One region of the Dactylosporangium sp. NPDC048998 genome, then DNA from elsewhere that is predicted to be linked to it. Evidence: riboswitches for the same ligand, from Rfam matches in the RefSeq annotation. Region 1 holds a riboswitch; each other region holds the start of a gene.

What was found. A riboswitch is a leader RNA that binds a small molecule or an ion and turns the genes downstream of it on or off. The one in region 1 is predicted to bind cyclic di-AMP.
Region 2: linked by a shared signal. The riboswitch ahead of ACGFI8_RS22855 (hypothetical protein) and the one ahead of ACGFI8_RS27820 (C39 family peptidase) in region 1 are both predicted to bind cyclic di-AMP.
Region 3: linked by a shared signal. The riboswitch ahead of ACGFI8_RS33400 (NlpC/P60 family protein) and the one ahead of ACGFI8_RS27820 (C39 family peptidase) in region 1 are both predicted to bind cyclic di-AMP.
Region 4: linked by a shared signal. The riboswitch ahead of ACGFI8_RS43415 (coiled-coil domain-containing protein) and the one ahead of ACGFI8_RS27820 (C39 family peptidase) in region 1 are both predicted to bind cyclic di-AMP.

Annotation. Positions count from the first base shown of each region.
Region 1 covers NZ_JBICTV010000013.1:181,643-183,834, reverse strand. The annotation lists gene ACGFI8_RS27825 (MFS transporter) at 1-240, opposite strand, end outside; cyclic di-AMP (ydaO/yuaA leader) riboswitch at 481-619, shown strand; gene ACGFI8_RS27820 (C39 family peptidase) at 1,035-1,796, shown strand; gene ACGFI8_RS27815 (permease) at 1,882-2,192, shown strand, end outside.
Region 2 covers NZ_JBICTV010000009.1:236,788-238,979, reverse strand. The annotation lists gene ACGFI8_RS22860 (polyprenyl synthetase family protein) at 1-16, shown strand, start outside; gene ACGFI8_RS22855 (hypothetical protein) at 54-836, opposite strand; cyclic di-AMP (ydaO/yuaA leader) riboswitch at 1,210-1,362, opposite strand; gene ACGFI8_RS22850 (diguanylate cyclase domain-containing protein) at 1,422-2,192, opposite strand, start outside.
Region 3 covers NZ_JBICTV010000021.1:33,964-36,155, forward strand. The annotation lists gene ACGFI8_RS33400 (NlpC/P60 family protein) at 33-1,061, opposite strand; cyclic di-AMP (ydaO/yuaA leader) riboswitch at 1,074-1,207, opposite strand; gene ACGFI8_RS33405 (hypothetical protein) at 1,807-2,192, shown strand, end outside.
Region 4 covers NZ_JBICTV010000044.1:48,256-50,447, reverse strand. The annotation lists gene ACGFI8_RS43415 (coiled-coil domain-containing protein) at 1-854, opposite strand, end outside; cyclic di-AMP (ydaO/yuaA leader) riboswitch at 864-1,009, opposite strand; gene ACGFI8_RS43410 (SigE family RNA polymerase sigma factor) at 1,274-1,792, shown strand; gene ACGFI8_RS43405 (hypothetical protein) at 1,789-2,192, shown strand, end outside.

The DNA of each region.
Region 1 (2,192 bases):
GATGGGCAGCATGCCCGCCGCCTGTACCAGCGTGACGAGGATGTCGGCGGCCGTGTGCCGCCCCTGCGCGCCGGCGCCGCCGGCGGCGAGCCACTGGGCGCCCACGACCTGCATCGCCATGCCGGCGTTGGCGGCGGACATGGCGAGCCACAGTGCGCGGAAGGAGCGGGAGCGCAGCGGTGCCCAGGGGGAGTTGGAGTGGGTGGCGTCCAGGCGCGTGGTCGAAGACCGGGAACTCACGGTGACGAGAAACCTTCTCGGGCCGGGGTTGATGCAGACCAGTGTTTCTGAATGCGCACAAGCCGGACATCGCTGCCACCGGCCGTCCGGGCGGCCCGGCTACCCGCATGCCGCTATACCGGCTGGCAGGTACGCCGGCGGTGTCCGTTTGCAGGATCCGGTTGAACGCTTGGCAACCCCGGTACCGGCCAGTAGGGTCAGGCGGTCCGAGCCGGTCCTCTGCCATGTCGAGATGGCGCCGGGGCGGACCCGCCGAGTCGTGCGAACGAGCCGGGGACCCACGTAGTCCCGGGGTGAATCCGCGGGCGTCACCGCCTGCGGTAGGGCACTTCCAGCCCGAATCCGTCAGCTAACCCGGTAGGCGGCATCGGAAGGAGACTTCAACGGTGTACGACCTCTGGTATGGCGCGCCCCCTGGCCGCGGCACCCGCACGGCCCCCCGGCGGGACACCACCGCCCGGTAGGACATCGGGCAGCACGAGGCCGTTCCGGCCCGGCTGCCAGGCACTGCTCGACGGCTGAGGTCAGACCCCGTCTCCGGACCCCTCCTCGCACCGCTCGCGGCGACACCGCCGCGACCCGCGGCCGTACCGCCGCGCGAAGCGGGCGTCTGACGCTGCCGCGATGCCGCCTCTCGAAGAGCCACAACCCTTGCGCGTTCCCGTCGCGCGCCGGCACGCCCGGTACGGCATCGCCGTGCGGGCCGCCTTCGCGTGCCCTCGTGCCGGTCCGTGCGGCGAACGCCGTGGCTCCAGCGTCGCCATTCGAAGGAACACCCTGCTTTGGAGTATCACATGCGTCACCGATCGATTCGTCCTTTGCTCAACCGCGCCACCTCCCATCGCCTGTATCCGGCGATGCTGGGCTCGGCCGCCGCGATCGTGGCGGCCGTCACCACCGGAGTGCTGTTCAACCAGACCGAGGCACCGGCCGGGGCCCATGACACCGCGGTCGTCGCCATGGGGGCCGCGGACGGGAACAACCGGCCCGTACTGGACGCCGCGCCGGCGAGCCCGGCACCGGTGAGCGCGGCCCCCGAGGCGCCGGCGGAGAAGGTCCTGCAGTACGACTTCCAGTTCCAGCCGAACTACTACTACTGCGGGCCCGCCTCCACCCGCATCGCGCTGACCTCGGACGGCGTCACCCTGTCCCAGGACGAGATCGCGAGGCAGCTCGGCACCACGACCAGCGGCACCAACTCGGCCGCCGAGACCACGCGGGTGCTTAACAACGCGCTGGGCAAGGACGTGTACCAGACCCGATGGATCCCGGGCCAGAAAGCGACGCCCGAGGAGGCCGCGCGCGTGCAGGACGACGTCGTGCGGGCCATCAGCGGTGACCGCGCGATCGTGGCGAACATCGTCGGCGGGGCGACGGACGCGGTCGGCGTCTATCACGAGTTCTCGGGCGGCCACTTCATCTCGATCGTCGGCTACCGCGACAACGGCCGCGCCGTCCAGGTCGCCGACCCGTCCGGCATGTTCGGCCCGCGGACGTACTGGATGGCGACCAGCAACATGGCCAACTGGATCGCGGCTCGCGGCTACTCCGCGTGAGCATCGCGTAGTGCACCGGAGGGCCGGCTCGACGAGCCGGCCCTCCCATGGTGTCAGGCGGCGTCGCGTGGATAGGTGCACGGTCGTGCATCGGCTGTGGCAGGCGCTGGCCATCGCGGGCTCCATGACGTGGGAGATCCTGTGGGCGCTGATCCTCGGCTTCGCCCTGTCCGCGGTGGTCCAGGCGGTGGTGCGCCGGGAGAGCGTGGTGCGTGCGCTCGGCGGCGACGGCCCGTCGGCGCTGGCCCGCGCGACCGGTCTGGGGATCGCGTCGTCGTCGTGCTCCTACGCATCGGTCGCCCTGGCCCGGTCGCTGCTGCGCAAGGGGGCGAGCTTCACCGCGGCGATGACGTTCGAGATCGCCTCCACCAACCTCGTCGTGGAGCTGGGCATCAT
Region 2 (2,192 bases), on a different contig from region 1:
CGCCGCGCCGCGCTGAGCGCCACGGCGGGGCGCGGGCCGGTCAGCGATGACGGTCAGGTGATGGCGGCCACGACCTTTGCGGCCCGGTCGGCGTGCTTCTGGTACGCCTCCGGGTACGCCGAGCGCTGCACCGCCTGCGCGGCAGCCGTCACGCTCATGTTCTGCCAGCCCTTGACGTGGGTCAGCGCGTTGTAGAACAGCATCGCCGAGTGGGACGGGTTCATGAGCTCGGCCACGGTGCCCCAGCCCTGGCTCGTGCGCTGCTGGAACAGCCCGACCGAGTCGTGGTCCTGGGAGACCCCTTCGTGCGGCAGCTTCAGCGAGGCCGGCACGGCGCGGCTGGCGACGTTGTAGAGGTCGCTCTCCTGCATCGCGGTGGCGACGGCGACGACGAGGGCCTTGCTGGGCAGGCCCTGGGCGCGCCCCTGCCGCACGATCGTCACGGCATTGTTCATCTGGGTCTGGTCGAGCCCGGCGACCGGGCGCGGCGGCTGTGGCGCGGCCGGCGCGACGGGCGTGGTCGGCGTTGTCGGCTTGGTCGGCATGATCGACTTGGTCGGCTTGGTCGGCTTGGTCGGCGTGGTTGTGGGCGCGGCGGGCGCCGCCTCGGCCGCCGAGACGGCGGCGGTGCCGCCGAGCAGCGGCGAGACGAACGCCGCAGCGTACGCGTAGGCGGGCGGGGCGGCCACGGCCGGCGGGTGCACGGCCGGCGGCCGGCCGGTGGAGCCCGCGGCGAACAGCGTCGCGGACAGCACGACGGCGGACGCGGCCCCGGTTCGCACGGACAGGCTGACCCGCCGGCGTCTGGACTGGAACTGGCGCGGTAATGACTTCACGTAAGCGATTCCTCATCGAAGACGGCGTGAGCTGGGCGCACGGCAGGGCGCCGCGGCGTCAGCGCACGGAACAGAACGGCGCGGGAACGGCTGCGCGAGAAATAGGCGCGAAAAAATGGGCGCGGAAAGAGCGCACGGAAATACGGCGCGAATCAGCGCACGGCGAAGCACACGCCGGAGCGGGCGTGCAAAGGACTCCGCACGGGAGAGGGCGCGCGGTATCGGCGCGGTCCCACGGCTCGGCCGGGGTCGCGCGGCGATTGGGCGTCGATCAGCGTTTGAGCGCGGCCAGGCGTTACGTCCTGGCGTTCACCCGGCCTTGAGGATGGCGGCGGGCGGCCGCTGTCGGAGCATCGAGATGCAGCACGAGCAGTTCTCCTTCCGGTGCCGCCTACCGGGTTAGCTGACGGGTTCGGACGGGAGGATTCGCCCTACCGTGACTCGGTCACGGATACACCCCAAGGGACTGCATGGGTCCCCGGCCCGCGATGCCGAAGTGCGCTGTGCGACTCGGCGGTGCAGCTCGACGGCGCCAGCCCGGCGGCACCGTGATCGGCGCACGTCGACCGAGCAGACCACCCGACCTTACTGGGCGGTTTCCGCCTCGGCCAACCGCAGCAACGGGATCCCACCCGATGCACCGGTACGCTCACCGAAGGCCGTCACCCGGCCGGTCATCTTGTCCGTCATCCGGTTATCGTGCCGATGGCCTTTCACCTGGTACATGGCCCGATCGGCGATGCGCAGGGCGGCGCCGGCGTCCGCGACCGTGTCGTCTATCACGGCGACGCCGACGCTGACGCGCACCCGCAGCACGTGACCGTCGTGCATGATCGGCGCGGACACGGCCCGTTCGACCCGCTCGGCCAGGGCGACGCGGGCCAGATCGCCGACGTTCTCGGTCAGCACCACGAACTCGTCGCCGCCGAGGCGCGCCACCGTGTCCCCCGGCCGGACGAGCCCGGCCAGCCGCTGGGCCACCGCGACGAGCACCGCGTCGCCGGCCTCGTGCCCGAGCGTGTCGTTGACCACCTTGAAATCGTCGAGGTCACAGAACAGCAGCGCGCTGCCGCCCTGCCCGGCGTGGGCGCGCCGGATCGCCGCGGCGAGCGGCGCCGCCAGGGCGTCGCGGTTGGCGAGCCCGGTCAGCGGGTCGCACAGCGCCCGGCGTACCAGATCGGCCTCGGTGGCCTTGCGGTCCGTGACGTCCTGGACCTGCAGGATCCCGAACGACGCCGGCCCGGCCACGATCGACATGGTCGCCGAGATCCAGATCATCTGCCCGTCGCCGCGCACGCAGCGCAGCTCGTAGTCGCGCACCGGCGCGCCCCTGCTCGTCAGCGCGGCGGCGAACGC
Region 3 (2,192 bases), on a different contig from region 1:
GCCGGGGCGCCCGGCCCGGCGGGATCGGTGGGTCAGGCGGGGCGGCGATAGCCGGTGATGGGTCGGCCGTCGAGTTTGGCCATGCGGACGTAGTCGCCGGTGGTAGGGGCATGGACCATCCAGCCGCCGCCGACGTACATGCCCATGTGGTGCAGGTCGCTGTAGAAGAACACCAGGTCGCCGGGGCGTAGGTCGGCGCGGGAGACGGCCTTGTTGTCGTCCCACTGCCACTTGGTGTAATGGCGCAGCGTGACTCCGGCGGCGGCCCAGGCGGCCATGGTGAGTCCCGAGCAGTCGTAGCCGTTGGGGCCGGCTGCGCCCCAGATGTAGGGCTTGCCGATCAGCTCGCAGGCCCTCTTCGCCGCGGTACCGCCGGGCCCGCCGAGGTACTCCACCGGGCAAGCGACCGGTTTGAGGGTGCCGGTGCCGCCGCTGCTGCCGTACGCCTGCTGGCGCAGCTTCTGCAGGGCGGCCAGCTTCGCCTCGATGTCCTTCTTCTTCGCCGCGAGGTCGGCATCCTGCTGGGCCTGCTGCGCGATGGCCGTATCGAGGGCCTGCTTGTCGCCGGCGAGCTTGTCCCGAGCGGCGGCCACGCTCTGGATCTGGGCGTGCTGGTTGCGGGCGATCGCGTTGATCAGGCCCAGTTGGTCCAGCAGCGCGGTCGGGGTGTCCCCGCGCAGTAGCGCGTCGAGGGTGGTCAGCCGCCCGGTCTTGTACTGCTGCACGGCGAGGTCGCTGACCTGGCCCATGGCGGCGTCGACCTGGGCCTCCAGCGGCTGCAGCTGCTGCTGCAGTGCCGCGGCTTTGGCCTGGTTCTCCTTGAGCTGGGCGTGGATCTGGTTGTAGTGCTCGATGATGGGCTCGAGCTGGTTCCACGCCTCGTCGATCTGCGCTTCGAGCTCGGCCGGGGTCGGTGCGGCCTGCGCCGCACCGGTGCCGGCGAGCAGCACTGCCACCGCGGCGAGGACCGCGGCGGCTGTGCGCGCCAGCGACCTGCTCCGGTCGGGCCGTCGCTGCGGGATGGTGATGGTGGGGACACGTCGCGGGCGGCGTGGCGGCACGTGCGGCAGGCTCCTTCTTCCCTCGACCGCCTACCGGGTTAGCTGACGGGTTCGGCCGGGAAGTGCGCCCTACCGCATGAAGCGGATACACCCCGAGTGCTGTTGCGTGGGTCCCCGGCTCGACATCGATTCGGCGGTGGCGGGCCTGTGCCCCGATCGGGGTGATCGGCGCCTCGCGGCCCGGCCGGTGCAGACCTTACGCACCGTCGATGCCCCACACAACCCCACATCCTATGTGTGATAGGAGGTAATCGGCACCGTTGTGCCGGTGTTTCGGCACGTCACCTTGCATGCACGCGGTGCTTCCGGGTGTTGTGACATGCGGGATAGTTGTTGCTCGAGGTCACGCCAGTACCGTTCGACCGTTACGTCGAGGCCTGTGGTGTGCACGGATGGTGACGGTGCTGACCGGGAGCGTTGCGGCCCGGTCCACGATGCGGGGTGAGCCTCACCGGAAGGCCTGTTCCCAGGTGCGTGCGTCGGCGATCGGCGACACGCATGGCCTACCCCAATGTGGAGCGAGAACCTGTACTCCATGGTTCCCTCATATACCCCTACCGGGTAGGGAATTTGGGGCTGACGTCTGACTACGTGCCGTAGTCGCAGGGCGGACGCCACCTCCTCGCTGAGAGGGATGCGGCGACGCGCGACCCGGATTCGGCGCGACGCGCTGTATGCGGTCGGATTGCCCGGGTTATACAGTTCGCGCGGATATGGGTGCCTGCTCGAAGGGCCGATCAAGCCGATGTTGAAGACGGTTCGCTTACTGAAGATCATTCGGGGCAGTGTTCGCGCGCGCCGACACCGGGTGCTGGCCGTCACCATGGCGACCGGCCTGGTCCTCGCCGCATGTGGCGGCACCAGCGGTCAGGCGCCCGCCGTGGCTGCCGGCGCATCCGCCGCCGGGAGCCACGGGGCGTCCGCCTCGGCGACGCCCGACCACGGCGGCATGCCTGGCATGAGCCACAACCACAACATGCCTACCGGCGACGGGCTGACCGCCTCGGTCCCGTCGTACCGGCTCGCTCCGACGGCGACGGCGGTGACCGCCGGGCAACCGGGCACCATTCGATTCCAGATCATCGGGCCGGACGGCATGCCGGTGACCACGTTCGCCGACGACCAGACCAA
Region 4 (2,192 bases), on a different contig from region 1:
CCGTAGACGTAGTCGTCGCCGGAGGCCACCCCGCCGAAGCCGGGCTTGGTCTGCACCGAGAAGTCGCAGGCGCGGCCCTTCGGGTGCTCGTACGGCCCGCTCGGGCGGTAGCAGGCCACGAACCGCTTGAAGCCGTCCTTCTGCGCCTGCTGCATGGCGTGCAGCATGCGGGGCGTGATGCAGCCCGTGGTCGTGGGGTCTTTGACGCTGCACGACTCCTTGGGCAGCGACCCGTTGGCGTTGCGCGGCACCGGGTCGGCGAGCGGCAGGTTGGCGGTGACGAAGCCCCTGCTCGGCCCACCGGCCTGTGCGAGCGCCTTCTCCGCGGCCTTCTTCTGCTGCTCGATGATGCTCTTCTGCTGTTGCTGCGTGGCGATCTCGTCCTCGATCGCCTTCTTCTGCGCGGCCTGGTTCTCCCGCAGCTGTTTGAGCTGGTGCAGCAGGTTGTCGTTGTGGTGCGCGATCTCGTTGATGGAGCTGGCCCGCTCGGCGAAGCTGTCCGGGGTCTTCGCGTCCATCAGGGCGGCGAACGTGGTGAGGGGGCCGGTGCGGTATGCCGCCGCGGCGATCGCGGCCACCTGCTCCTGGATCGTCGCCAGCTCCGCCTCGGTCGCCTGCAGTTGCGCGGTGAGCTCGCCCTGGTGCTTGACCGAGGCGTTGAGCTGATCGTTGGCCTCGGTCCACTTGCGGGTCGTGTCCTCGAGGACGGAGTTGAGGGTCGGGTTGGCACCGGCGCCCTCGTCGCCGGTGTCGCCGCCGGGCTCGGCCGCGGCGGGCGTGGCGGCGAGCCCCCCGAGCACGATTGCCGCCAGCAGTGCGACGAAAGCGCGCCGGTAGGGATGTCGCGATGACATCTGGTTCGTTGTTCCTTCCGTCGGCCGCCGACCGAGTTAGCTGACGGGTTCGGGACGGAACGACCCCTACCATCCTTCCGAGGAAGGTGGATTCACCCCAACATTACGGTGGGTCCCCGGCTCGCCACGGTGCGACGATTAGGCGGCAGCCCCGCCCGGCACCGGGGGCGGTGCCCTCGTGGACGTGACCGTGGGTCACTGTACCCAGGGCGCCGAAATCGCGCACCGCACCGTTTGTGCGGACTTCCCCGCAACCTCGCGCACAGTGGCCGATAGTGACCCAGATCACGGCCGAATGGCCCAGTCCTTGCCCGGCTGTGCCGCGAGGCCGTCGACGAGCGACCGCGCCGGCGATGCAACAGCCGGGGCTCGCCGCCGCGTGCAGTTCGGTGACGGCATGCGCACGGGAGGAGTTCCGCGTGGAGTTCGACGACTACGTACGGCAGCGCGGCGCCGCGCTGGTGCGGCTGGGGCGTCTGCTCACCGGCGACCGGCACCAGGGCGAGGACCTCGCGCAGGATGTGCTCGCCAGGGCGTTCGTGCGCTGGGAACTGATCGCGGCCGACCCGCCGGACCCGTACCTGCGCCGGATGCTCGTCAACGCCGCCATCTCCCGGTGGCGGCTGGCGTCCAGCCGGGAGGTCGCGGTGGCCGAGCCGTACGACACTCCCGGCCCCTGCGACCTGGGCGCGGAGGCCGCCGAGCGCGACGCGACGTGGCGGCTGATCCGCGCCCTGCCGCCGAAACAGCGCGCCGCCGTCGTGCTGCGCTACTACGAGGACCTCGACGACACAGCCATCGCGGAGCTACTCAACTGCAGCCGGGAGACCGTGCGCAGCCAGGTGAAACGCGCCCTGGACTCGCTGCGCGCCCGGCTCGCCGAAGAAGGATCCGACGCCGGCTCGGCCGGCCTGACGCTCAACGGAGGGAAGTCGTGACCGGACTCGACCGGGTGGTCACCGAGACGCTGGCCCGGGTCGCCGACGACGACGTGCACGTCGAGCGGCTACTGGCCGGGGCGAGGGCGGGCGGCATCCGCTACCGCAGGCGCCGCCGCCTGGCGATCGCGGCGGGCGCGGCGTTCTCCGTCGCCGCCGTGGGTACCGCCGTCGCCCTGACCACCGCGCTGCTGCCCACCACGGCGGGCGGCATGCCGGCGGCGCCACCCGCCACGACCGCCGTACCGTCGGCCGCGCCCAGTGCGACGCCTACGACCGCCGCCGCGCTGCCGCAGACGACGGCGCCGCCGCTCCTGCCGCCCGCCGATGGGGCGCCGAGCGCGCTGAGCGACCCCGCCCAGGTCGGCCGCCCGTGGCTGGTGCATCTCAGTATGGACGT